Regions from separate parts of the Streptomyces luteogriseus genome, predicted to be linked through region 3. Evidence: riboswitches for the same ligand, from Rfam matches in the RefSeq annotation. Region 3 holds a riboswitch; each other region holds the start of a gene.

Region 1 (5,801 bases), 3.9 Mb from region 3:
TGCGTGGTGGTGATCTCCCCGTACGTCGCCTCGGACGTGTTGAGGTTGTGGTTGTAGGCGTCGGCGCCGGCCTCGCGCAGCCGCTCGGCCTGACCGTCGGAGAGCAGTCCCAGGCAGGCGCAGACCTCGACGCCCTCGTTGTTGTCCTTGATCGTCTTGATCGTCTCGGAAACCCGGTCCACGTCCCGGTCGGTCGGGCCCCGTCCGCTCGCCACCAGGCACACCCGCTTGGCCCCTCCGGCCACCCCCGCCGCCGCCGCGTCGGACGCCTGGTCGGGCTTCAGCCAGGTGTACTTCAGGATTCCGGCCGTCGAGCCGAGCCGCTGCGAACAGTACGAGCAGTCCTCGGGGCACAGGCCGGACTTGAGGTTGACGAGATAGTTCAGTTTCACCCGTCGGCCGAACCAGTGCCGACGCACCTTTCCGGCCGCGGCCACCACATCGAGCAGGTCGTCGTCGGACGTCGCGAGGACGGCCAGTGCCTCGTCACGGGTCGGCAGCTCGCGCCGAAGCCCCTTGTCCACCAGCGTGTTCAGCAGGTCCATGGAAGCCGATCCTGTCCTAAGGAGGCGCCCGGGGCAAAGGAGAGTTCGCACAACAGAGTCGCTTCGAGGTGTGGGTATTGCCACACAGTGACCTGCTGGTGGTCCCGCTAGTGTCTGTGCACTGCCTACAAATTCTCCGGAGGACCACCCATGGCGTTCGGCTGGATCGACGAGCAGGCGGAGCTGCGTGCCCGCGCCGGACTCGTACGGACTCTGCGCCCCCGTCCGGCCGATTCGCCGCTCCTGGACCTGGCGAGCAACGACTACCTCGGGCTGGCCCGCCACCCCGAGGTCACCGAGGGCGCGGCCCGGGCGGCGCGGACCTGGGGCGGCGGCGCGACCGGCTCCCGGCTCGTCACGGGCACGACCGAACTGCACGCCGAACTCGAACGGGAACTGGCTGATTTCTGCGGTTTCGAGGCGGCTCTCGTCTTCTCCTCCGGTTACGCCGCCAACCTCGCGGCGGTCACCGCGCTGGCCCCGCACGGCTCCCTGATCGTCTCCGACGCGGGCAACCACGCCTCGCTCATCGACGGCTGCCGGCTCGCCCGCGGTACCACCCAGGTCGTGGCGCACGCCGAGCCGGACGCCGCGCGCAAGGCACTGGCCACCCACGAGGGCACGGCGATCACCGTGTCCGACACGGTCTTCTCGGTCGACGGCGACGCGGCCCCCCTCGCCGCGCTGGCCGAGGCCTGCCGGGCGCACGGCGCGGGGCTGGTCGTCGACGACGCCCACGGACTGGGCGTTCTCGGGGACGGCGGCCGCGGCGCCCCGCAGGAGATGGGGCTCGCGGGCGCGGACGACGTCGTCGCGACGGTCACGCTGTCCAAGTCGCTCGGCAGTCAGGGCGGAGCCGTCCTCGGCCCGGCCCGGGTCGTCGACCACCTGGTCAACGCCGCCCGGACGTTCATCTTCGACACGGGACTGGCGCCCGCGGCGGCGGGGGCGGCGCTGTCGGCCCTGCGGCTGCTGCGCCGCGAGCCGGAGCGGGCGGCACGGGCCCGCGCGGTGGCGGGCGAACTGCACGCACGCCTGACCGCCGAGGGCCTGGAAGCGGTGCGTCCGGACGCCGCGGTGGTCTCGGTGCGGGCGCCCTCTCCCGAGGACGCCGTGCGCTGGGCGGCGCGGTGCCGCGCGGCGGGCCTGGCCGTGGGGTGCTTCCGGCCCCCTTCCGTGCCGGACGGCATCTCACGGCTCAGGCTGACCGCCCGCGCGGACCTGACCGCTCAGCAGATCGAACGCGCTGTACGACTGATCGGCGAGACGCGGCCATGAGTCGGCGAGACGCGGCCATGAGTCGGCGTGACACGGCCGTGCGTCGCACGATGACGGTCTGATCGAAGACGGCCTGATCGAACGCGGTTACATGCGTTCCACCGCGGCCGCGAACGCCGCCCAGCTCCCCGGGGAGAAGAGCAGTGCGGGTCCGGCCGGGTCCTTGGAGTCGCGCACGGCGAGCAGCCCGGCCCAGGGCGGGGCGTCCGGACACGCGGTCTCGACGCAGTTGTTCGCACCGGTGCTGTAGCTGCTGCGCAACCACCGCACACCGTGCAGTTCGATGCTTGAGGGGACGTGACGAGGCAGTGCACGCATGGTGCCTCCTTACGCGCCGGCGGCTGTCCCGGCGATGAAATCCAACGAGTCCTCGGGCGAAAGGGCGTGGATCTGAAGGGCGTTGAAGGCCTCCGTGTAGGCCTGGAGGTCTTCTTTCCGTTCGAGGTAGAGGCTACTCGTCAAGTGGTCGAGAACAACCACATCCAGATCAGAAGTGCTCGAAAACGAGAAGATTACGAAAGGGCCGGTGACGCCGATGTGTGCCCCGGCGGCGAACGGCAGTACCTGAAGGCGCACTTGGGGCAGCCGGGCCGCCTCGACCAGCCGTTCCAGCTGGCGGGCCATGACCCCGGGGCCGCCCACCTCCCGGCGCAGCACCGCCTCGTCCAGAACGGCACTGAGTTCCAGCGGGGGATCCGCACGCAGAACGTCCTGCCGGGCCAGCCGCACCTCGACCAGCGTGTCGAGCCCGTCCTCCGGAAGTCCCTCCACCGCGGCCCTCGTCACCGCACGGGCGTACTCGGGCGTCTGGAGCAGTCCGGGGACGACGGTGGTCTCCAGCGTGCGCATCGTGTCGGCCTGCGACTCCAGGCTGATGAAGTCCCGGTAGGTGGGCGGCAGCACTCCCCGGTAGGCGTGCCACCAGTGGTGCCGGCCCCCGTTGTCGTCGGACCCCGCCAACATCATGAGCAGTTCGCGAAGTTGGGAGTCCGTCACGCCGTAGACGTCGAGAAGTAACCGCACATCGGCCGGTTTCACCCCGCTCGTGCCCGTCTCGATCCGGCTGACCTTGGACTGGTGCCAGCTCACCAGCCGGGCCGCCTCACCGCTCGTGAGCCCCGCAGAGGTGCGCAGCGCACGCAGTTCGGCGCCCAGTTTCCGGCGGCGCACCGCGGGACCGTGCTGCATGGGCTCCTCCTTACTCCTTCCGAGCCACCCAAATACGGTCTCGCGTCGCAGAGTTCACCGCTTTGAGCGACAGATATATGCACATCTTGGTGGATCGCCGTCCTTCAGGGGTGCTCTGGTGGCAGTCTGGCGACGAAGCACCAGTCCGGGACCGTACTCGAACCATCCGCTCCGTGTCGGGCTCCGGTCCCGTGGGAAAAGGACGATGTCGCCATGGCAGACCATCTGGAAGCATCCGTCACTCTGCCGAGCGATCCCGCCTCGGTCTCCGCAGCGCGTGCCTACGTGGTGGGCACGCTGGCGGAGTGGGGCCTGCCGGCGGACACGGAAGTGTCCGACACCGTCCGACTCATCATCTCCGAACTCGCCACCAACGCCGTCCAGCACACCTTCGGCCAGTCGCCGACGTTCACCGTGGACGTCGAACTGGACCGTGACGAGCACCTGCGCATCGGTGTCACGGACAGCCACCCCCGCTTCCCCAGACGCCTGCCGGCCGCCGTCCAGCAGGACAACGGCCGCGGCCTGGTCATCATCCGCTGGCTGACCGCGGAATGCGGCGGCAGGCTCCGCATCCGCCCCACGCGCGAGGGCGGCAAGACCATCTCGATCGAACTTCCCTGGGTCGTCCCGGTCCAGCCGGTGACGACCGCGGTGCAGCAGGAGCCGTAGTCACACGCGGCGGGACCCGCACGGCGTGTCCAGCGGCGCCCTCCTCGCGCCCCGGCCCGCGCGACCCGCATCCGGGCCATCCCCACGGCCTTGACGCCCGCTCCGCGCCCCGCGCCCCCCGCCGGAGCCCGCGGCCGTCACCGGCGCCGCGCCGACGCCTCCCGGTGCGCTGCCGCCCCTCGCAGCCCTGACGGCTGTCCGACGGTGTGCCGCAGCGGCGAAGAGGGCGGCGGCCAGGATCGCCGGCGGCAGGGCGCTGACGTAGGTGACGCGCTGGAGCGCGTCGAGTTCCTCGAAGCGCGGGGCGAGAGCCGGCGCCAGCGGGAAGAAGAAGAGGATCTGCACGCCCGTCCGGGTGACGCGCAGTTCCTGGAGCAGCTCGACGAAGGTGCGGTCGGCGCGTCGCAGCGGCGTCTCGTTGCGCGCGGTGCAGGGCGGTGCTCGGCCATGGGAGCACGGGTATGCACATGAGCCCGTGTCACGCTCCGGCATGCGGCGGCGCGTCAAGGACGCCGCCGCACGCCGGGCGGATCACTTCACGCGTCCGTACCAGACACTCTTGGTCCAGATCTTCTGCAGTCGCACCACGTCCCCGCTCTTCGGGGAGTGCCAGAGCTTGTTCTTACCCGCGTAGATACCGACGTGGTACACGTTGCTGCCCGAGTGGAAGAACACCAGGTCCCCCGCCTTGCGGCTCTTGGCGGAGATGTGCTTCGTCTTGTTGTACTGCTGGGCAGCCGTGCGGGGGAGCTTCTTGCCGGCCTTCTTGAACGAGTAGAGCGTGAGCCCGGAGCAGTCGAACCGGTGCGGACCGGTGGCCCCGTACCTGTAGGGCGAACCCTTCTTGGAGGCCGCTATCTGGAGTGCCTTGGTCGCCGGTGTGGCCGCAGCGGCTTCGGATGCGAAGCCGGGCGCCACGATGGAGCCGCTCACCGCGGCGATGGTGAGCGCCGAGGCCGTGCCGGCCCGGGCCATGAGCGACGGGACACGATTGAGCGCAGTCATGCGCAACCCTTCGTCAGCCGCCTGTGAAGGATGACCTGTCGGATTCGGGCTGACAAAGTTGCCCGGCCGCTGACGCGGCTTCACCCCAAGGGCTGCTCGGGGGCGGTCATGGCGTGACCGTCCCGGCGACCCGTCGTGCTCGGGTCCTCCACTCCTGCCGATCCACTCCTGTCGACCGGTCATCCGGGCGGCGGCAGGACTCGGCGTCCGCCCGGATCGCCCCGCCACAGCGGCGGGGGCTTGTCGTCAGACAGGGATCTTGGCGCATGCCTGTCCGGATTTCCCAACGGAACCGGGGATTTGTGTTGTTACTCACCACTCACCCGTTCGGGTGGACACGTGTGCGTTCGAGCCACTGTCCACGGGTTCGCGGAGCTCCGGACCAGCGACGGAATGCCCCATTCCGTCCATCGGCTACGCGCGTTGCGCAACCGGAGCGGCTCCAAAATCGGTCTCCCGCCTACTCCGAACAGGGGTACGTCTTTTGGTCCGTTTCAACTCAGCTCCGGGCGCGTCGCCGGCGGTGCGTGCGTCCGGAGTCGACGGTTCCGCGTCAACTGACGGACTCCGGGGGCAGGGTGAGCCGGGCGGTGCGCCGCTCACCGTCCAGCACCCGCAGGGCCCGGGCCAGCGTGCCGGCGTGCAGTTCCGTCTCGCCTCGCCGGTGCATCAGGGCCAACGCGTCACGCAGCGCGGTCGCCTTGCCCACCAGGGCCTGAGCGGCGCGCAGTCCGCGGTAGGTGTCGCCCTCCTGGGCCGGGTTGATGCGGCCGAGCAGGTCGACGACATCGAGGTAACGGTCGATCAGTTCCGCCTCGGCGCGTGTCAGGGCGGGCAGCGGCGGCAGTTCGGGCGGGAGCACCGGGGGCCTCACCGACCGGTCGACGGGGCCGGAGTGGCCTTGCGGTTGGGGATGACCCCGTCCACCAAGCCGTACTCCACCGCCTCCTGGGCGGTGAGGATCATGTCCCGCTCGATGTCCGCGCTCACCTGCTCCCGGGTGCGGCCCGAGTGCAGCGCGAGCATCTCCTCCATCCGGCTCCGGACGCGCGTCAACTCGTCGGCCTGGATCGCCAGATCACCGGCCTGCCCCCGGACCGGCTCGGGCAGGGC
Region 2 (5,801 bases), 1.4 Mb from region 3:
GACGTCGATGTCGAGGATCCGCTCCTCGTACGAGTCGTCGGGCGGCGGGGTCTTCGTGCTGCGGCGGGCCATCGCTGCCGGCTCCTCCTGTTGCTGGTCGCTTGCCTACGGGGGCGTTCATGCCGGTGCGAGACGTCGAGCGTGCTCGGGCCCTTCGGGCCTCCGCGCGCTCGCCACCGACCGCCTTCGCGGCTCGCTCGTGCTGCTGCGATCCGGATCTGACGCCGACCATTGTGGACCGCCGCACTGACAACCGGGACCAGGACCCTGCCCGAGGCGTCTGTCGTGCTGTCGGGACCAGGTCGCCACCGGGAACTTCACCAGGGCTCCGCACGCTTGCATACAGTGGCAGGACCGGCAGGAATCCGCGGTCTGAACAACCGCTCAGCGATCGAAGGGACGTACATGCCCATGGGTCACACGGCCACAGCCCAGGCAGGCTCCGGGGGCCTGACAGCGACCGAGCACCGCCTGGCCAACGGCCTGCGCGTGGTGCTCTCCGAGGACCACCTGACCCCGGTCGCGGCGGTGTGCCTCTGGTACGACGTCGGCTCACGCCACGAAGTCAAGGGGCGTACCGGCCTGGCTCACCTTTTCGAGCACCTCATGTTCCAGGGGTCCGCGCAGGTCAAGGGCAACGGCCACTTCGAGCTCGTGCAGGGCGCGGGTGGCTCGCTGAACGGCACGACCAGCTTCGAGCGGACCAACTACTTCGAGACCATGCCCACCCACCAGCTGGAGCTCGCCCTCTGGCTGGAGGCCGACCGCATGGGCTCGCTGCTGGCCGCGCTCGACGAGGAGTCGATGGAGAACCAGCGGGACGTCGTCAAGAACGAGCGCCGCCAGCGCTACGACAACGTCCCCTACGGCACCGCCTTCGAGAAGCTGACCGCCCTCGCCTACCCGGAGGGCCACCCCTACCACCACACCCCGATCGGCTCGATGGCCGACCTGGACGCGGCGACGCTGGAGGACGCGCGCGCGTTCTTCCGCACCTACTACGCGCCGAACAACGCCGTGCTCTCCGTGGTCGGCGACATCGACCCGGAGCAGACGCTCGCGTGGGTCGAGAAGTACTTCGGCTCCATCCCCGGTCACGACGGCAAGCCCGCCCCGCGCGACGGGTCGCTGCCGGAGACCATCGGCGAGCAGCTGCGCGAGGTCGTCGAGGAGGAGGTACCGGCGCGCGCCCTGATGGCCGCCTACCGGCTGCCGCACGACGGCACGCGCGCGTGCGACGCGGCCGACCTGGCCCTCACCGTCCTCGGCGGCGGCGAGTCCTCCCGCCTGTACAACCGGCTCGTGCGACGCGACCGTACGGCCGTCGCGGCCGGCTTCGGCCTGCTGCGGCTCGCCGGTGCTCCCTCCCTGGGGTGGCTGGACGTGAAGACGTCCGGCGACGTGGAGGTTCCGGTCATCGAGACCGCCATCGACGAGGAGCTCGCCCGGTTCGCCGAGGAGGGCCCCACGCCCGAGGAGATGGAGCGCGCCCAGGCCCAGTTGGAGCGCGAGTGGCTGGACCGGCTCGGCACGGTCGCCGGCCGCGCCGACGAACTGTGCCGGTACGCCGTGCTCTTCGGAGACCCGCAGCTCGCCCTGACCGCCGTCCAGCGCGTGCTGGAGATCACGGCGGAGGAGGTCCAGGAGGTCGCCAAGGCCCGCCTGCGACCCGACAACCGCGCGGTGCTCGTCTACGAGCCCGTCGCCGGCGAGACCGGCGAGGCGGAGACCGCCGAGGACGCCGGCATCACCGACGACACCGCAGCCGCGGCCACCGACGAGAACGAGGAGGCGGACAAGTGACCGAGCTCGCCACGATGGACTTCCACCCCCGGCCGCAGGCGGGCGACGCCCGGCCCTGGGCCTTCCCGGCCCCCGAGCGCGGCATGCTCGACAACGGCCTGACGGTGCTGCGCTGCCATCGCCCCGGCCAGCAGGTCGTCGCCGTGGAGGTGCTGCTGGACGCGCCTCTGGAGGCGGAGCCGGCCGGACTCGACGGTGTGGCCACGATCATGGCCCGGGCCTTCTCCGAGGGCACCGACAAGCACTCCGCCGAGGACTTCGCCGCGGAACTGGAGCGCGCCGGTGCCACTCTCGACGCGCATGCCGACCACCCCGGCGTCCGGCTCAGCCTGGAGGTGCCCGCCTCCCGGCTCACCAAGGGCCTGGGCCTGATCGCCGACGCCCTGAGGGCGCCCGCCTTCGCCGACAGCGAGGTCGAACGGCTGGTCAACAATCGCCTCGACGAGATCCCGCACGAGCTGGCCAACCCCTCCCGCCGCGGCGCCAAGGAGCTCTCCAAGGAGCTGTTCCCGGCGGACTCGCGCATGTCGCGGCCCCGGCAGGGCAGCGAGGAGACCGTCGCCGCCATCGACTCCGCGGCCGTGCGCGCCTTCTACGAGAAGCACGTCCGTCCCGCCACGGCCACCGTCGTGGTCGTCGGCGACCTCACCGGCATCGACCTGGACGCCCTGCTCGGGGACACGCTGGGCGCCTGGACGGGCTCCTCGGCCGAGCCGCGTCCCGTGCCGCCGGTGACCGCCGACGACACCGGCCGGGTCGTCATCGTGGACCGCCCGGGCGCCGTCCAGACGCAGCTGCTGATCGGCCGGATCGGGCCGGACCGGCACGACCGCGTGTGGCCCGCGCAGGTGCTCGGCACGTACTGCCTCGGCGGCACCCTCACCTCCCGCCTTGACCGCGTCCTGCGCGAGGAGAAGGGCTACACCTACGGCGTACGGGCGTTCGGCCAGGTCCTCAGGTCCGCCCCGGACGGCACGGGTGCCGCGATGCTCGCCATCAGCGGTTCCGTCGACACGCCCAACACCGGTCCCGCCCTCCAGGACCTCTGGACGGTGCTGCGCACCCTCGCCGCCGAGGGACTGACCGACGCCGAGCGGGACGTCGCCGTGCAGAACCTGGTGGGCGTGGCGCCGCTGAAGTACGAGACGGCGGCGGCCGTCGCGAGCACGCTGGCCGACCAGGTCGAGCAGCACCTGCCCGACGACTACCAGGCCACGCTGTACCGGCAGCTCGCCGCGACCGGCACCGTGGAGGCCACCGCGGCGGCCGTGAGCGCCTTCCCGGTGGACCGTCTGGTGACCGTTCTCGTCGGTGACGCGGCGCAGATCAAGGCACCCGTCGAGGCCCTCGGCATCGGCGAAGTCACCGTCGTCGCCGCCGAGTAGCGGCACGCGCGTGCAGGGGCCCTGGTTGTCTTCAAAGGCACCAGGGCCCCTTTATGCCCGAATTGGGATGGGAGTTGCCTGTCTGCCCTGTGGGATGCGCTACAAAAGCCTGGATTCGTTTGGGAATTGAAAGTGGCGCCGCTTAGCGTCATCCAGGCTGTTCGTCAGGCAGTGCGCCGCACCCGCGGCACCGGACAGTCATCGCCGAGTCCCCGTACGGCGCGAGCCAGGGGAGCCGGGGACCCATCGCAGTCCCTGGGGTGAATCGGGCGCCCGCGCGAGTCGCGAGGGAGTCCGTAGGAGACCTTCCTGCTCCGAACCCGTCAGCTAACCCGGTAGGCGAGAGGGAAGGAAAGGACCAGCCACCACATGGCGTTCACTCGCGCCACCGGGAAGCACCGTCGTCCCAGCAGGATGCAGCGCTCCACCGCCCGCGCGGCAGGCGTCGCGGCTCTCGCCACCACCGGCGTGATCGGCACCGTGGCGGCCCCCGCGGCCTTCGCCGCCGAACCCAGCGCCGAGCAGACCGGCCTCACCCCGGTCGTCACCATGGGTGACACCGCGGCCCAGCAGATCGACGCCCAGGCCCTCGCGCAGCAGCACGCAGCCGACGAGGCCGCCGCCAAGCAGAAGGCCGAGGAGGCCGCCCGCAAGCGGGCCGCCGAGCTGGCCGAGAGGGCCAAGGAGGCGGCCGAGAAGGCCCGCGAGGCCAAGGAGCGCGCCGCCCGCGAGGCCGAGCGCAAGCGCCTCAACACCTTCGTGTCCCCGATCTCCGGCTCGTACGTCTCCACCGGCTACCAGGCCAGCAGCGGCCTGTGGTCCTCCGGCAGCCACACCGGTGTCGACTTCCACGCCGCCAGCGGCACCTCCGTCCACGCGGTCGGCGCGGGCACCGTCGTCGAGGCCGGCTGGGGCGGCTCCTACGGCAACCAGATCGTGATCAAGATGAACGACGGGACGTACACCCAGTACGGCCACCTGTCCTCCGTCGGCGTCTCGGTGGGCCAGCAGGTCACCCCCGGCCAGCAGATCGGCCTGTCCGGCGCGACCGGCAACGTCACCGGCCCCCACCTGCACTTCGAGGCCCGCACCAGCCCCGAGTACGGCTCGGACATCGACCCGGTCGCCTACCTCCGCTCGCACGGCGTGGGTGTCTGACCGGAACCTCCCCGCTCTCCCCGAAAGCCCCGGCTCCCCGAGCCGGGGCTTTCGGCGTTTACGGCCGCCCGCTGTCCAAAAAATATCCATGGATTGTCGTCTGCCGTCGGAAATTCCGGCTCATTGCAATAGAGTCACGGAACGCACGCCGCTCGTCGGCGTTTCACGGGGATTAAGCGGAGGTCGGTCATGCGTATTCCCGCGCACTCGGTGTGCACGGCCATCCGGGACGACATCGTCGCGGGTGTCCACGCACGCGGCAGCCGGCTCACCGAGGAACTCCTCGCGCGCCGCTACGGCGTCTCGAGGGTGCCCGTCCGGGAGGCGCTGCGCACGCTCGAGGCCGAGGGATTCGTGGTGACCCGCCGGCACGCGGGCGCGTGCGTGGCGGAACCCACCGAGCAGGAGGCCGCTGACCTGCTGGAGATGCGCATGCTGCTGGAGCCGCTCGGTGCGGCCCGCGCCGCCCAGCGTCGCACCGAGGCGCATCTGAAGGTCCTGCGCGGTCTGGTCCGGCTGGGTCAGGAGCGGGCCCGCCGGGGCAACAGCGACGACCTGCGCTCTCTGGGCGGTTGGTTCCACGAGACGCTCGCCCAGGCCTCCGGCAGCCCTGCGCTGACCTCGATGCTCACCCAGCTCCGCCACAAGATCGCCTGGATGTACGCCGTGGAGGCGCCGGCCAGTCCGGTGGAGTCCTGGACCGAGCACGGCGCGATCGTGGACGCGGTGGCGCGTGGGGACGGCGAGCGCGCGCGGGCGGTCACGGCGCTGCACACCGAGCGCGCGAAGGGCGCGCACCGCCTGCGGTTCGGCTCCCCCCAGGAGCGCACCGACCGTGTGAGGAACTCGCAACATCCCGTAAACACGGCGAGCCCGCAGCATTAACACGGCAGCCGTATACAAAGAGAGCGGACAATTTGCGGGGGTCTATTTTCGCTGCCCGGATTCATCGGAATTCCCGTCCCGCATCCACCGGGAATGGCGAAGGGCCCGCCCGGTGAATTCGGACGAGCCCTTCGCTGCACGCCGGACGGATCGGGCGCTCGGTGAATCAGACGGTCTCGGGAAGTTCCTCGAGACCCTCGGAGACCAGCTTGGCGAGCCGGTCCAGTGCGGCGTCCGCACCCTCGGCGTCGGAGGCGAGGACGATCTCCTCGCCCCCCTGGGCGCCGAGGCCCAGGACGGCCAGCATGGAGGCCGCGTTGACGGGGTTGCCGTCAGCCTTGGCGATCGTCACCGGGACGCCTGCGGCCGTGGCGGCTCGGACGAAGATGGAGGCGGGGCGGGCGTGGAGACCCTCGGCCCAGCCGACGTTGACGCGGCGCTCAGCCATGTGTTGCTGCCCTTCGCTTTTCAGGGTTGTCTAGACCAGTTTCCCATACCGTGAAGCCGTACCGGGAGCGGTCCTCGCGGACCGCCCCGGGGTGCCGTCGGATCGCGGCCTCGACCCGACTG
Region 3 (5,801 bases):
CCGTGATGAAGGGCACCTCACTCTTGGTGGCCTCGAGCAAGCCTTCCTCGACAGCCGTCAATCCGGCCTGGACATCGGCCTCCAGAGCCTGGTCCCGCACGCTCAGCCCGAACGGCCCGACGTCGGTCACGAGGGGTCTCCTGTCTGCTGTGTCTGCCGGTGATTACGCGGATTGTCGATAGGTCGCTGCCCTCACTCGAGTCAGCGTATCCGGTCACGTTTCGATCACCGCCAGCGCCCATGGTTACAGGCCGGGTGGTATCCGATCACGACCGTTATGTTTTCGATCAACCCATAAGAACAGATATTTATCGACTTACCCAGGGGTAGCGAGTTATGCACGATTTGCCGTGATGATTCGATGAATTCCCCTTGGCGGAAATTGCCCTACAGGCTCGTGATCAGTGAGTTGAATCACTCCTTCCCCTTTTCCCCCTCCCCGCCACAGCGACCCCTAACGCCTTCCCCCGAAAGCCAGTTGAGCCTTGGCTCCCGCAAAGGATCAAGCGACACAAACTCCCCCGACCAAGGTCAACCGCGCGATATGTGATTGAGGTGCTTGTTCCCGACATGTGCTCTCGCATACGTTCCGGCCCTGTCCGGCGGACGCCTAATCCTGCCGCCGCCCGGACTCCCCACTGGAACCGACTCACTCACGCGTGGCAGGAGCGGGGGACCCAGGTAAGTCGCCGGTCCGCACAGCGGCCCGGCTCGGGGTGAAGCCGCGCACGGCACAGCGCCGTACGCGGCCGGGCACCTCCCGGCCCGAACCCGACAGCTCACCTCGTAGGCGCCGGAGAGGAACATGGCCATGGCCGGACGAGGCAAGCACCGTCGCCCCAGAACCAACCCGCTGACCCGAGGCTTCATCGCCGCCGGCACCGGCGGAGCCGCACTCACCCTGCCGCTCCTCGGCGCCACCCACGCGAGCGCCGCGGAGCCGCAGAGCGCACCCGCCGCCGCACAGTCCGTGCCGCAGGCGGCCCAGCCCGCCAAGTCCCTGACGTACACCGTGGTCAAGGGCGACTCGCTCGCCCGCATCGCGGACAGGTACGACGTCTCGGGCGGCTGGAAGCAGCTCTACAAGGACAACCGCACCGCCGTCGGCGACAACCCGAAGCTGATCCACCCGGGTCTGAAGCTGACGGTGAAGGCCGCCAAGACGGACGCGGCGAAGAAGACGGCGACCAAGTCGTCCGCCCCCGCCAAGCCGGCCGCCAAGCCCGCCGGCGGCGTCGCCCAGGCGACCCAGGCGTCGGCGAAGACCTACACGGACAACCTCGACGGGTGGATCCGCGAGGCGCTGGACATCATGGCGCAGAAGGGGATCCCGGGCTCCTACGACGGCATCCACCGCAACATCATGCGCGAGTCGTCCGGCAACCCCCAGGCCATCAACAACTGGGACTCCAACGCCGTCGCCGGCACCCCGTCCAAGGGCCTGCTCCAGGTGATCGACCCGACCTTCGCCGCCTACCACGTGGCCGGCACCTCCTTCGACCCGTACGACCCGGTCGCCAACATCACGGCGGCCTGCAACTACGCGGCCGACCGCTACGGCTCGATCGACAACGTCAACGGCCCGTACTGAGCCTGAGCCGTCCCGCCCAGCAGTCGCTCGAGGACGACGGCGATGCCGTCGTCCTCGTTCGACAGGGTGACCTCGTCGGCCACGGCCTTGAGTTCGGGATGGGCGTTGGCCATCGCGACGCCGTGGCCGGCCCAGTCGAACATCGGGATGTCGTTGGGCATGTCGCCGAAGGCGATGGTGTCGGCCGGCCGCAGCCCCAGATGATCGGCTGCCAGCGCCAGCCCCGTGGCCTTGGTGATCCCGCACGGCTGGAGCTCGACCGTGCCGGGCCCCGACATGGTCACCGTCGCCAGTGAGCCGACCACCGAGCGGGCCGTCGCCGCCAACTCGTCGTCCGTCAGATGGGGATGCCGCAGCAGCACCTTGCTGATGGGCTCGCCCCACAGCTCATCGCGCCGCTCGACCCGTACGGCGGGCAGGGTCGGGTGCGGCATCAGATAGCCCGGCTCGATCAGCGTGAGCCCGTCGACCCCGTCCTGGTCGACCGCCGCGTACACCTGCCCCACCTCGGCCTCGATCTTGCCGAGGGCGGTCTCGGCCAGTTCCCGGTCCAGGGTGATGGACCACAGCAGCCGGTCCGCGCCGGCGTCGTACACCTGCGCGCCCTGCCCGCACACCGCGAGCCCCGTGCACCGGAGGTCGTCCAGGAGCGGCCGTACTCTCGGCGCCGGCCGGCCCGTCACCACGAGGTGCTGGGCGCCGGCGTCCGCCACCCGCGCGAGCGCGGCGAGGGACCGGTCGGAGAGGGTGTCGTCGCCGCGCAGCAGCGTCCCGTCCAGGTCGGTGGCGATGAGTGAATATGCGATGGGTGCGGCCATGATCAGAGAATACGGACAGTGCGGCCCTTCGTTTCATCACCCGGTGGACGCCGATTGCCCGGTTGAAGGCCTCTGCACCAGTTGGCAACAACATGCTCCGCTACCTACCCGTGGGACCGCATAGAGCGGTACCTTCCAAGTGTCCAGGGGGGACTTGATCGGGGGGTCAGGTTGAGCAGTGGGCGCATTCGCGTGGCTGGGCCCGGGGAGCTCGGTGAAGGGGAGAGGGAGCGCTGGCGTGCGCTGCGCGCCGCTTCCGAGGCACCGCGCAACCCTTTCATGGAGCCGGAGTTCACCGAAGCCGTCGGCCGGGTCAGGCCCGGGGCCCGGGTCGCCGTGGTGTACGAGGGGCCGGAGCCCGCGGGCTTCCTGCCCTACGAGCGGGGCCCGTTGGGCCAGGGCCGGGCGATCGGACTCGGCGTCTCGGACGCGCAGGGCGCGATCCTGCGGCCGGGTCTCGGCCTGGAGACCGGCGAACTGCTGAAGGCGTGCTCGCTGTCGAGCTTCGCCTTCGACAATCTGGAGGCCGAGCAGCGGCTGTTCGTCCGGTACGCGGCCGAGGAGTACGCCACCTACGTCATCGACGTGGAGAAGGGCTACGAGACGTACGAGTCGGTGCTGCGCGCGCAGTCGCCGAAGTTCCTGAAGACCACGCTGGCCAAGGAGCGCAGGCTGGGCCGGCAGGCCGGTGAGCTGCGCTTCGTGTTCGACGAACGCGATCCGGCCGCGCTGCGCACACTCATGGAGTGGAAGTCGGCGCAGTACCGCAGGACCGGCCGACGGGACCGGTTCGCCCAGGAGTGGATCACCCGGCTCGTCGGGCAGCTGGCCCGGGCCCGGGCGCCGGAGTGCAGCGGCACGCTGTCCGTGCTGTACGCCGGTGAGCGGCCCGTGGCCGCGCACTTCGGGCTGCGTTCGGCCTCGGTGCTGGCCTGCTGGTTCCCGGCCTACGACCCGGAGTTCGCGAAGTTCTCGCCGGGTCTGGTGCTGCACCTGCGGATGGCCGAGGCGGCGGCGGCCGAGGGCGTCGGCACGCTCGACCTGGGGCGGGGCGCGGCCGAGTACAAGGACGCGCTGAAGACGGGTGAACTGCCCGTGTACGAGGGGGCGGTGATCCGACCGGGGGTGGGCGCGGCACTGCACTGGCTGAGCCGCGAACCGGCGCGCCGCGCGCACAGCTTCGTCCGCGGCAGGCCTCGGCTCGCGTCGCTGGCCGCGCGGACGCTGAAGGGCGCGGCTCGGCTGCGCCGTACCTGACTACCTGACTTCACGAGGGGGGTGGGCGCATGGCCCGTTCGGCGCGTGCGCAGGAGGAGATACGGCGGTTCCTGGACATCGGGGCGGTGCAGGTCGCCGAGCTGGACCTCGACGGTGACGAGGCGGTGCTCAGACCCGGCCCGGGCAGTCCGCCCGTGACGCACGGGGAGGTGTTCGTGCTGGTCAGATGGGGTGGACGGCCGGTGGGCACGCTACTCGGGCGGGTACCGGAGGGGGCGGATCCGAGGGCCGTGCTGGCGGACCGGGCGCGGGCGGAGTGCGGGCCGGGCGTCGTCGGCGGGCCCGGGGAGCCGCCGTTCACGACCGTCGTCGTCGCGACCCGGGAGCGGGCCGGGCAGCTGGCCCGGGCGCTGGACTCGCTGCTGGCGCAGGACCATCCGCGGTTCGAGATCGTCGTCGTCGACAACGCGCCGGTCACGGACGAGACGCGGGAGCTGGTCGAGCGGAAGTACGCCGAGCGCGTGCGGTACGTCTGTGAGCCCGTTCCGGGGCTCGCAGCCGCCCACAACGCCGGGCTGGACGCGGTGCGCGGCGAGGTGGTCGCCTTCACCGACGACGACGTGGTCGCCGACCCGCGCTGGCTGACCGAGCTGACCGCTCCCTTCGCCGCCGACGCCGGACTCGGGTGCAGCACCGGGTTGATCCTGCCGGCGCGGCTGACGACCCCGGCCCAGGTGCTGCTGGAGAGCCACGGCGGCTTCGCGAAAGGCTTCACTCCAAGGACGTACGACCCTGCGCGTCCGCCGGGCGACGAGCCGCTGTTCCCGTTCACGGCCGGGCGGTTCGGCTCGGGCGCGAACATGGCGTTCCGGACGGCGGTGCTGCGTTCCGTCGGCGGTTTCGACCCGGCCACCGGGGCGGGCACGGCGGCCCGGGGTGGCGACGACCTCTACGGCTTCGTCCGCGTCCTGGCCCAGGGCCACCGGCTGCACTACACGCCGTACGCCCTGGTGTGGCACCACCACCGGGAGACCTGGCGGGACCTGGAGACCCAGGCCTACGGCTACGGCGCCGGGCTCACCGCCTACCTCACCGCGGTGCTGGTGAACCGGCCCGCCCTGCTGCCGGCGTTCCTCGCGAGGCTGCCCCGCGGCCTCGCCCACGCCCGCACGCTGACGGCGGTGCGCGAGACGGACGCGGCGGACGGCACCGGCACGCCGGGCGACCACGACGAGCGGACGCATCCCTGGCCGCGGCGGCTGTCGCGGTTGCAGCGCCGGGGGATGGTCTACGGGCCCGTCGGCTATCTGCGGGCGCGGTGCGCGTTGCGCGCGGCGGTTCGGGAGACGACGGCTCAGCGGGAGAAGACCGCTCAGGGGGCGAGATGACGACGTCGGCACGTGCGCCTGGTGAGGGTCCGACAGCGTCCTCGGGCTCCCCGGCCATCCCCGTTTTCCTCTACCACGCGGTGATGGACGACCCGCCGGAGTGGATCGCCGAGTTCACGGTCACGCCACGGCAGTTCGCGGCACATCTCGACGTCATCGCCGGCAGTGGGCGTACGCCCGTCACGATCAGCGCGGTCGCCGGTCATCTGGCCGGGCGGGCGCCGCTGCCGCCCCGGCCCGTGCTGCTCACCTTCGACGACGGGTTCGCCGATCTGCCCGGCCCCACCGCCGAGGCCCTGGCCGCGCGCGGGCTGCCCGCCACCGCCTACCTCACCACCGGCGCCATCGCCCCGGGCGGCCGCAGTCTGCTGCCGCCCGCCCCGATGATGACCCTGACCCGGGCGGCGGAGCTGGAACGTTCCGGCATGGAGATCGGCAGCCACACCGTCACCCACGCGCAGCTCGACACCCTGTCCGCCAAGGCCCTGGCGTACGAGCTGCGTACGTCGAAGTCCGTGCTGGAGGACGCACTCGGGCACGAGATCCGGCACCTCGCCTACCCGCACGGCTACAACAGCCCCCGGGTACGGGCCATGTCGGCCCGGGCGGGCTACGAGACGGCGACCGCGGTGCGGCACGCGCTCAGCTCCGACCGCGACGAGCGGTACCGCATCGCCCGGCTCATCGTCCGGCGCACCCACACCGTCGCCGACGTCGAGGGCTGGCTGGCCGGGGCGGGGGCACGGGTCGCGCCGTACCGCGACGGGCCGAAGACGATCGCCTGGC
Region 4 (5,801 bases), 910 kb from region 3:
GCCCATCTTCGGGCTGCTGACGTGGCTGGTGATCTGGACGCGGCAGCGGGAGCTGAGGACCGTACGGGCGGAGCTGCCCGCCTACGCGGTCGCCGGCTGGCTGACCCCGGCCGAGCCGTACGCTCTCGGCTCGATGCGGGCCCGCCGGATCGCCCGCCAGTACGCCCGCCGGCACGCGGGCAGGGCGGCGGCCCGGGAGGTGGCCCGGTACGAGGCGTACGCGACGTCGCTGGCGTTCCTGCGGCACCGGGCCCGGCGGGGCAGCCCCGGGGCGGACTTCGCCGTACGGGAGCGGGAACTGCTCGGCGAGCTGTGGCGGCGTCGGGAGGTGGCCCGCCCCGCCCTGGACCACGCGGCCCGGATCACCGCCCCTCCGGTCCCGGTGACGCCACCGCCCTGGCCGATGTACGGGGTGTACGGGTACGGCCACCCGTCGGCGCCGTATCCCGCGTACACGCCGTACCCCGCGTACAACCCCTACCGCTCCTGAAGCGGCTCCCCGCAACCGCGCGCCCGAAGCTCCGCTACCGAATCCGCTCCCCGAAGCTTCTCCCGAAGCCGCTCCCTGAAGCCGCTCCCGAAGCTCGGATCAGGCCGAGGCCCGGGTGAGCCGCGCGATCTCGGTCTCCGAGAGCGTCAGCTCCCCGACGCCGAGCAGCGCGGGCAGCTGCTCCACCGTCCGCGCGGAAGCGATCGGCGCCGCCACGGTCGGCTGCGCGGCGAGCCAGGCGAGGGCCACGGTGGCGACGGGAGCGCCGTGCACCCCGGCGACCTCGTCGAGGGCGTCGAGAACCCGCCGCCCCCGTTCGGTCTCCAGATGCTTGGCGGCACCGCCCGCCCGCGCGCTCTCGACCTGCGTACCGGGCCGGTACTTGCCCGTGAGGAAGCCGGACGCGAGCGCGTAGTACGGAACGGCCGCGAGGCCGGCCCGCTCGGCGAGGTCCTGGATCTCGCCCTCGTAGGTGTCACGGGAGACCAGGTTGTAGTGGGGCTGGAGGGCGACGTACCGGGCGAGGCCCTCGCGGTCGGAGAACTCCAGGGACGCCCGCAGCCGCTCGGCGGTGATGTTGGAGGCGGCGATGTGCCGCACCTTGCCGGACTTCACGAGGTCGTCGAGCGCGCCGATGATCTCCTCGACGGGCACGTCGGGCTGGTCGAAGTGTGTGTAGTACAGGTCGATGTAGTCGGTGCGCAGGCGCCGCAGGGAGGCGTCGGCGGCGGCCTTGATGTTGGCGGCGGACAGGCCCCGGAAGCCGGGATGCTGGCTGACCTTCGTGGCGACGACGACGTCGGAGCGGTTGCCGCGCGCTTCGAGCCACGCGCCGAGGATGGTCTCGGACTCACCGCCCTGGTTGCCGTCGACCCACGCCGAGTAGACGTCGGCGGTGTCGACGAAGTTGCCGCCGGCGGCGGTGTAGGCGTCGAGGACGGCGAAGGACCGGTCCTGGTCGGCGGTCCAGCCGAACACGTTGCCGCCGAGGGCGAGGGGGAAGACCTCGAGGTCGGAAGTACCGAGCTTGCGAAGAGTCGTCATGGTCGGTGTCAACGACCGCGCAGGAACGCCTCATTCCGCAACGGACGCAAAACTCCCGTAAACCCCACGCCACCCCGCACGCCGCCGCACCGGACGAAGCCGCTCCGCGCCACACCGCAAAAGCCGGCGGCCCTGACGTCGAGGGGTCGTCGTCAGGGCCGCCGATGCTTCGACGAGCGCGCACTGCTCAGGGAGTCAGTCCCTTGCCCCGCAGCCAGGCCATCGGGTCGATGCCGCTGGCGGATCCGCCGGAGTGGACCTCGAGGTGCAGGTGCGCCCCGGTGACGTTGCCGGTGGCGCCCACGCGGCCGATGACGTCGCCGGTGCTGACCTTCTGGCCGACGCTGACGCCGATGGAGGACTGGTGCGCGTACCAGATCTCGGTGCCGTCATCGAGGGTGAGCACGGTCTTGTAGCCGTAGGAGCCGTTCCAGCCCGCCTCGGTGATGGTGCCGCTGTGCACGGCCTTGATCGGCGTGCCCGTGGGGGCGGCGAAGTCGAGGCCGGTGTGGTAGCCGGAGGACCAGTAGGCGCCGGCCTGGCCGAACGTCGAGGTGAGGGTGTAGGAGGAGGTCGGCAGCGTGAACTGCTTGGCGAGGGCGGCGAGCCGCTCGGCCTCGGCCTTCTTCCTGGCCTCTTCCTCCGCCTTCTCCTTGGCCTCGGCGGCCTTGGCCTTGGCTTCCTTCTCCGCCTTTGCGACCGCTTCCTTGGCCGCCTTCTCGGCGGCGGCCGCGGCGTCCTCGGCGGCCTTGGTCTCGATCTGTTCCTGCTGGTGCTCGACCTGCGCCATGATCCGGGCACGCAGCGCGTCACCGGCGCCGGCGCGGGCGCCGGACGTGTCCTTCGCGGTGTCCGCGGTGGCGGTGCCGAGGCTGCTGAGCGGGGTGGCGGAACCTTCGGGGGTGTCGTCGTCCGAGATGAGGGAACCCACCGAGGGCAGGTCCGGAACGGAGATGGACACCGGGGGCTTGCCGGTCTGGGCGCTGGCCATGCCGCCGGCACCCACGGCGGCTATGACACCGACGCCGAGGACGGTGGAGCTGCGGGCGAGGCCTCCGCCGCGCTGCTTGGTGACGCGATGCCGGCCGCGGACGGGACGGATGGACTCCTCGGTGGGGTTCCACTCCTGGAACGGGCCCTCGTCGGTGTGCTGGCCGCCGAATCCGAAGGTGTCGTTCTCGCGCTTCGGCGCGTACGGGGCCGCGGGGGCAGGCCGGTTGGACGCCACGTGGGCGTACTCCTTTCCTTCCTTCTCGCCTACCGGGTTAGCTGACGGGTTCGGAGCAGGAAGGTCTCCTACGCGCGTATACCTGCCGTGCTTCCACGGTGGTATCCGCCCGATTCACCCCAAGTGGTGGTTCCCCGGTTCCCTTTCGGGATTCGGCGCGTGCGCACGGAGCCGCCTTCTGTGACGGCTGGGACGACCGCGCTGCGTTATCGAACGTTAATGGAGGCGCGAGGGGTATTCCAGCGATTCCACTTGATCATTAACCTTTTTCGCGCGGACTTACCTGCCATGACCGGCTTAAATCGGGCGAGTTGACCGCACCGCAGGTGACTGACGGGTTTTGACGGTGCGTCAGTTGTTATGCGGAACGGGACGGTTCGCTCACCGACCGTAGTGAGCCATCGGGCAAGCATGGGAAAGCACCGAGGGCCGGAACCCTTTCGGATTCCGGCCCTCGGCCTTCAGTAGCGGGGACAGGATTTGAACCTGCGACCTCTGGGTTATGAGCCCAGCGAGCTACCGAGCTGCTCCACCCCGCGTCGTTGTGACTCCAGTGTACGCCATCCGCGGGACCACTCGCACACACCCACCGATCGGGCCGGTGCTCAGCCCGGCAGGTGATGGTTCGGGGCCTTGGCCCGCTCCTCGTGTTCCGGGAGGACGACGACCTCCACCCCCCGGGCCGCGAGGAGCCCGCTGCCGTCGGCGTCCGTCACGAAGGTGTCCGGCTCGCGCCAGGCCGTGACGACCCGCCGTACCCCCGCGTCGAGGATCAGCCGGGCGCATGGGGCGGGGCGTGAGGCGCGGCGGGCGCACGGCTCCAGGCTGCTGTACACCGTCGCGCCGGGCAGGCGCGGGTCGGCCGGGTCGATCTTGGCGAGGGCCGCCTCCTCGGCGTGCACGACCGGGTCGCCGGCCTCTCGGGAGTGGCCGCGGGCCAGTTCCGTGCCGTCGGCGGCGACCACGACCGCGCCCACGCTGAACGCCGTGTCCGACGGCGGGCAGCGCTCGGCCAGTTCACAGGCGAGGGCGAGCCAGTGGTGGTCGGCGGCGGCGGGGAGCCCGCCGGTGCCCGGGGCGGTCGGCTCGTAGCGCATCAGGACCACGTCCTCGATCCGCCGCGTCTCCAGCAGCCGGAGCCGGCCGCCCTGGTAGCCGCCGGGGCCGAAGAGGCGGGGGGCCCGGGGGTCGCCCACGAAGAGCGGGGCGAGGACGAGTTGGAGTTCGTCGGCGAGGCCCTGGGTGAGGAGCTGGGTGTGGATCAGTCCGCCGCCCTCGACCATGAGCCGCCGTACGCCCCGGACGTCGTGCAGGTGCGTGAGCAGCCGCCGCCAGTCGAGGTCGGCGCCGAGCGGGACGACGTCGGTGTTCAGGCCCAGGGAGCGGGCACGCTCGGCGCCCTGGTCGGTGGTGTAGAGGATCTTCCCCCCTCCGGTGTGCCAGAAGCGGGCGTCCGGGTCGAGGTCGCCGGAGCCGCTGACGGTGACCTTGAGGGGGTACTCGGGCTTGCCTGCGGCGGTGCGGGCGGCCCGGCGGCTCTCCGAGTTCACCAGCAGCCGCGGGTTGTCGGCGCGGATGGTGCCGGCGCCGATCAGGATCGCGTCGACGCCGGCCCGGACCTCGTCGACCCGGTCGAAGTCGGCCGGGCTCGACAGAAGCAGGCGGTCGGGCCCGGTGTCGTCCAGGTAGCCGTCGAGGGAGACGGCGGCGGACAGCAGGACGTACGGACGAGGCATCGGTGCTCCGCGGCTGGTCGGGACGGCGGGACGGGAGGGGCTTGGTTCAAGTTTGAAACAAACCTACACTGGTGGCATGACGACTCGCTGGCTCACCCCCGATGAGCAGCGCGCCTGGCGCGCCTACATCGCCGCCTCGCTGCTCCTGGAGGACGCGATCGACCGGCAGCTCCAGCAGGACGCCGGCATGCCGCACCTGTACTACTCCATCCTGTCCGTCCTGTCGGAGTCCCCGGAACGGCGGCTGCGGATGACCGATCTCGCCGAGCGGCTGAAGATCACCCGCAGCCGGCTGACGTACGCGGTCGCGCGGCTGGAGAAGGACGGCATGCTGCGGCGCGAGGCCTGCCGCCACGACAAGCGGGGCAGTATCGCCGCGCTGACCGACGAGGGGTTCGCCGTGCTGGAGCGGACGGCTCCCGGGCATGTCGAGACGGTGCGGGACTTCTTGTTCGACCGGCTCAGCGAGGAGCAGGTGGGGCAGCTGGAGGAGATCTCCACCGCGATCGCACAGGGGCTCCAGGAGGACGGGGCCCGGCCGGCGGCGGACGACGTGCCGTGGCGGCGGAGGTCGTCGCCGTCCTGCTCATGACGCGCCGGTGACGCGCATCACACAGAGCCTCAATCTCATTGCTTCAAATTTAAAGCATGAGTAGGGTTCCGGTCGTGGAGCTGCTTCAAATCTGAAGCAGTACGGTTGTGCAGCCGAACAGGAAACGGAACCCGGAGGCCCCGCATGCCCGACACCCCCGCCGTCATCGCCACCCCGCGCTCCCGCGTCCGGGTCCCGCTGCGCTTCCACGACGGCTACGAGGCCGACGCCGAGCTCGTCACCTTCCACGGGCTGGCCGACGGCCAGGAGCACGTGGCCATGGTCCTCGGCGAGCCCGGCCCCGTCCCGCTGGTGCGGCTGCACTCCGAGTGCCTGACCGGGGACGTGTTCGGCTCGGCCCGCTGCGACTGCGGCCCGCAGTTGCGCGAGGCGGTCGAGAGCATCGCCGAGCGCGGCGGCGTGCTCCTCTACCTCCGACAGGAGGGCCGGGGCATCGGCCTCTACAACAAGCTCGACGCGTACGCCCTCCAGGACGAGGGGCTGGACACGTACGAGGCGAACGCGGCGCTCGGGCTGCCCGAGGACGCCCGCGACTACACGGCCGCGGCCCAGATGCTCCGGGCCCTGGGCATCGGCGAACTGGACCTGCTCTCCAACAACCCCGACAAGGCTGAGCAGTTGCGGTCCTTGGGCGTCGACGTCCGCGACCGGATCCCCACGGGCGTCTTCACCACCGCCCACAACGTCCGC

Evidence for each region. A riboswitch is a leader RNA that binds a small molecule or an ion and turns the genes downstream of it on or off. The one in region 3 is predicted to bind cyclic di-AMP.
Region 1: linked by a shared signal. The riboswitch ahead of BJ965_RS33375 (C40 family peptidase) and the one ahead of BJ965_RS15800 (transglycosylase SLT domain-containing protein) in region 3 are both predicted to bind cyclic di-AMP.
Region 2: linked by a shared signal. The riboswitch ahead of BJ965_RS09720 (M23 family metallopeptidase) and the one ahead of BJ965_RS15800 (transglycosylase SLT domain-containing protein) in region 3 are both predicted to bind cyclic di-AMP.
Region 4: linked by a shared signal. The riboswitch ahead of BJ965_RS20070 (M23 family metallopeptidase) and the one ahead of BJ965_RS15800 (transglycosylase SLT domain-containing protein) in region 3 are both predicted to bind cyclic di-AMP.

Annotation. Positions count from the first base shown of each region.
Region 1 is NZ_JACHMS010000001.1:7,513,355-7,519,155, forward strand. It holds gene bioB (biotin synthase BioB) at 1-545, opposite strand, end outside; gene BJ965_RS33350 (8-amino-7-oxononanoate synthase) at 696-1,823, shown strand; gene BJ965_RS33355 (DUF397 domain-containing protein) at 1,911-2,141, opposite strand; gene BJ965_RS33360 (helix-turn-helix domain-containing protein) at 2,151-3,011, opposite strand; gene BJ965_RS33365 (ATP-binding protein) at 3,225-3,683, shown strand; gene BJ965_RS38785 (DUF6328 family protein) at 3,684-4,175, opposite strand; gene BJ965_RS33375 (C40 family peptidase) at 4,215-4,688, opposite strand; cyclic di-AMP (ydaO/yuaA leader) riboswitch at 4,693-4,894, opposite strand; gene BJ965_RS33380 (hypothetical protein) at 5,242-5,550, opposite strand; gene BJ965_RS33385 (ATP-dependent Clp protease proteolytic subunit) at 5,559-5,801, opposite strand, start outside.
Region 2 is NZ_JACHMS010000001.1:2,225,897-2,231,697, reverse strand. It holds gene BJ965_RS09735 (DNA gyrase/topoisomerase IV subunit A) at 1-72, opposite strand, end outside; gene BJ965_RS09730 (M16 family metallopeptidase) at 406-1,803, shown strand; gene BJ965_RS09725 (M16 family metallopeptidase) at 1,800-3,188, shown strand; cyclic di-AMP (ydaO/yuaA leader) riboswitch at 3,381-3,545, shown strand; gene BJ965_RS09720 (M23 family metallopeptidase) at 3,558-4,346, shown strand; gene BJ965_RS09715 (GntR family transcriptional regulator) at 4,536-5,231, shown strand; gene BJ965_RS09710 (HPr family phosphocarrier protein) at 5,398-5,679, opposite strand.
Region 3 is NZ_JACHMS010000001.1:3,643,707-3,649,507, forward strand. It holds gene BJ965_RS15795 (polyprenyl synthetase family protein) at 1-130, opposite strand, end outside; cyclic di-AMP (ydaO/yuaA leader) riboswitch at 633-808, shown strand; gene BJ965_RS15800 (transglycosylase SLT domain-containing protein) at 812-1,591, shown strand; gene BJ965_RS15805 (Cof-type HAD-IIB family hydrolase) at 1,555-2,409, opposite strand; gene BJ965_RS15810 (GNAT family N-acetyltransferase) at 2,596-3,666, shown strand; gene BJ965_RS15815 (glycosyltransferase) at 3,696-5,015, shown strand; gene BJ965_RS15820 (polysaccharide deacetylase family protein) at 5,099-5,801, shown strand, end outside.
Region 4 is NZ_JACHMS010000001.1:4,549,176-4,554,976, reverse strand. It holds gene BJ965_RS20080 (PrsW family intramembrane metalloprotease) at 1-490, shown strand, start outside; gene BJ965_RS20075 (aldo/keto reductase) at 590-1,534, opposite strand; gene BJ965_RS20070 (M23 family metallopeptidase) at 1,722-2,762, opposite strand; cyclic di-AMP (ydaO/yuaA leader) riboswitch at 2,774-2,930, opposite strand; tRNA gene BJ965_RS20065 (tRNA-Met) at 3,228-3,301, opposite strand; gene BJ965_RS20060 (dihydrofolate reductase family protein) at 3,368-4,498, opposite strand; gene BJ965_RS20055 (MarR family winged helix-turn-helix transcriptional regulator) at 4,575-5,090, shown strand; gene BJ965_RS20050 (GTP cyclohydrolase II) at 5,235-5,801, shown strand, end outside.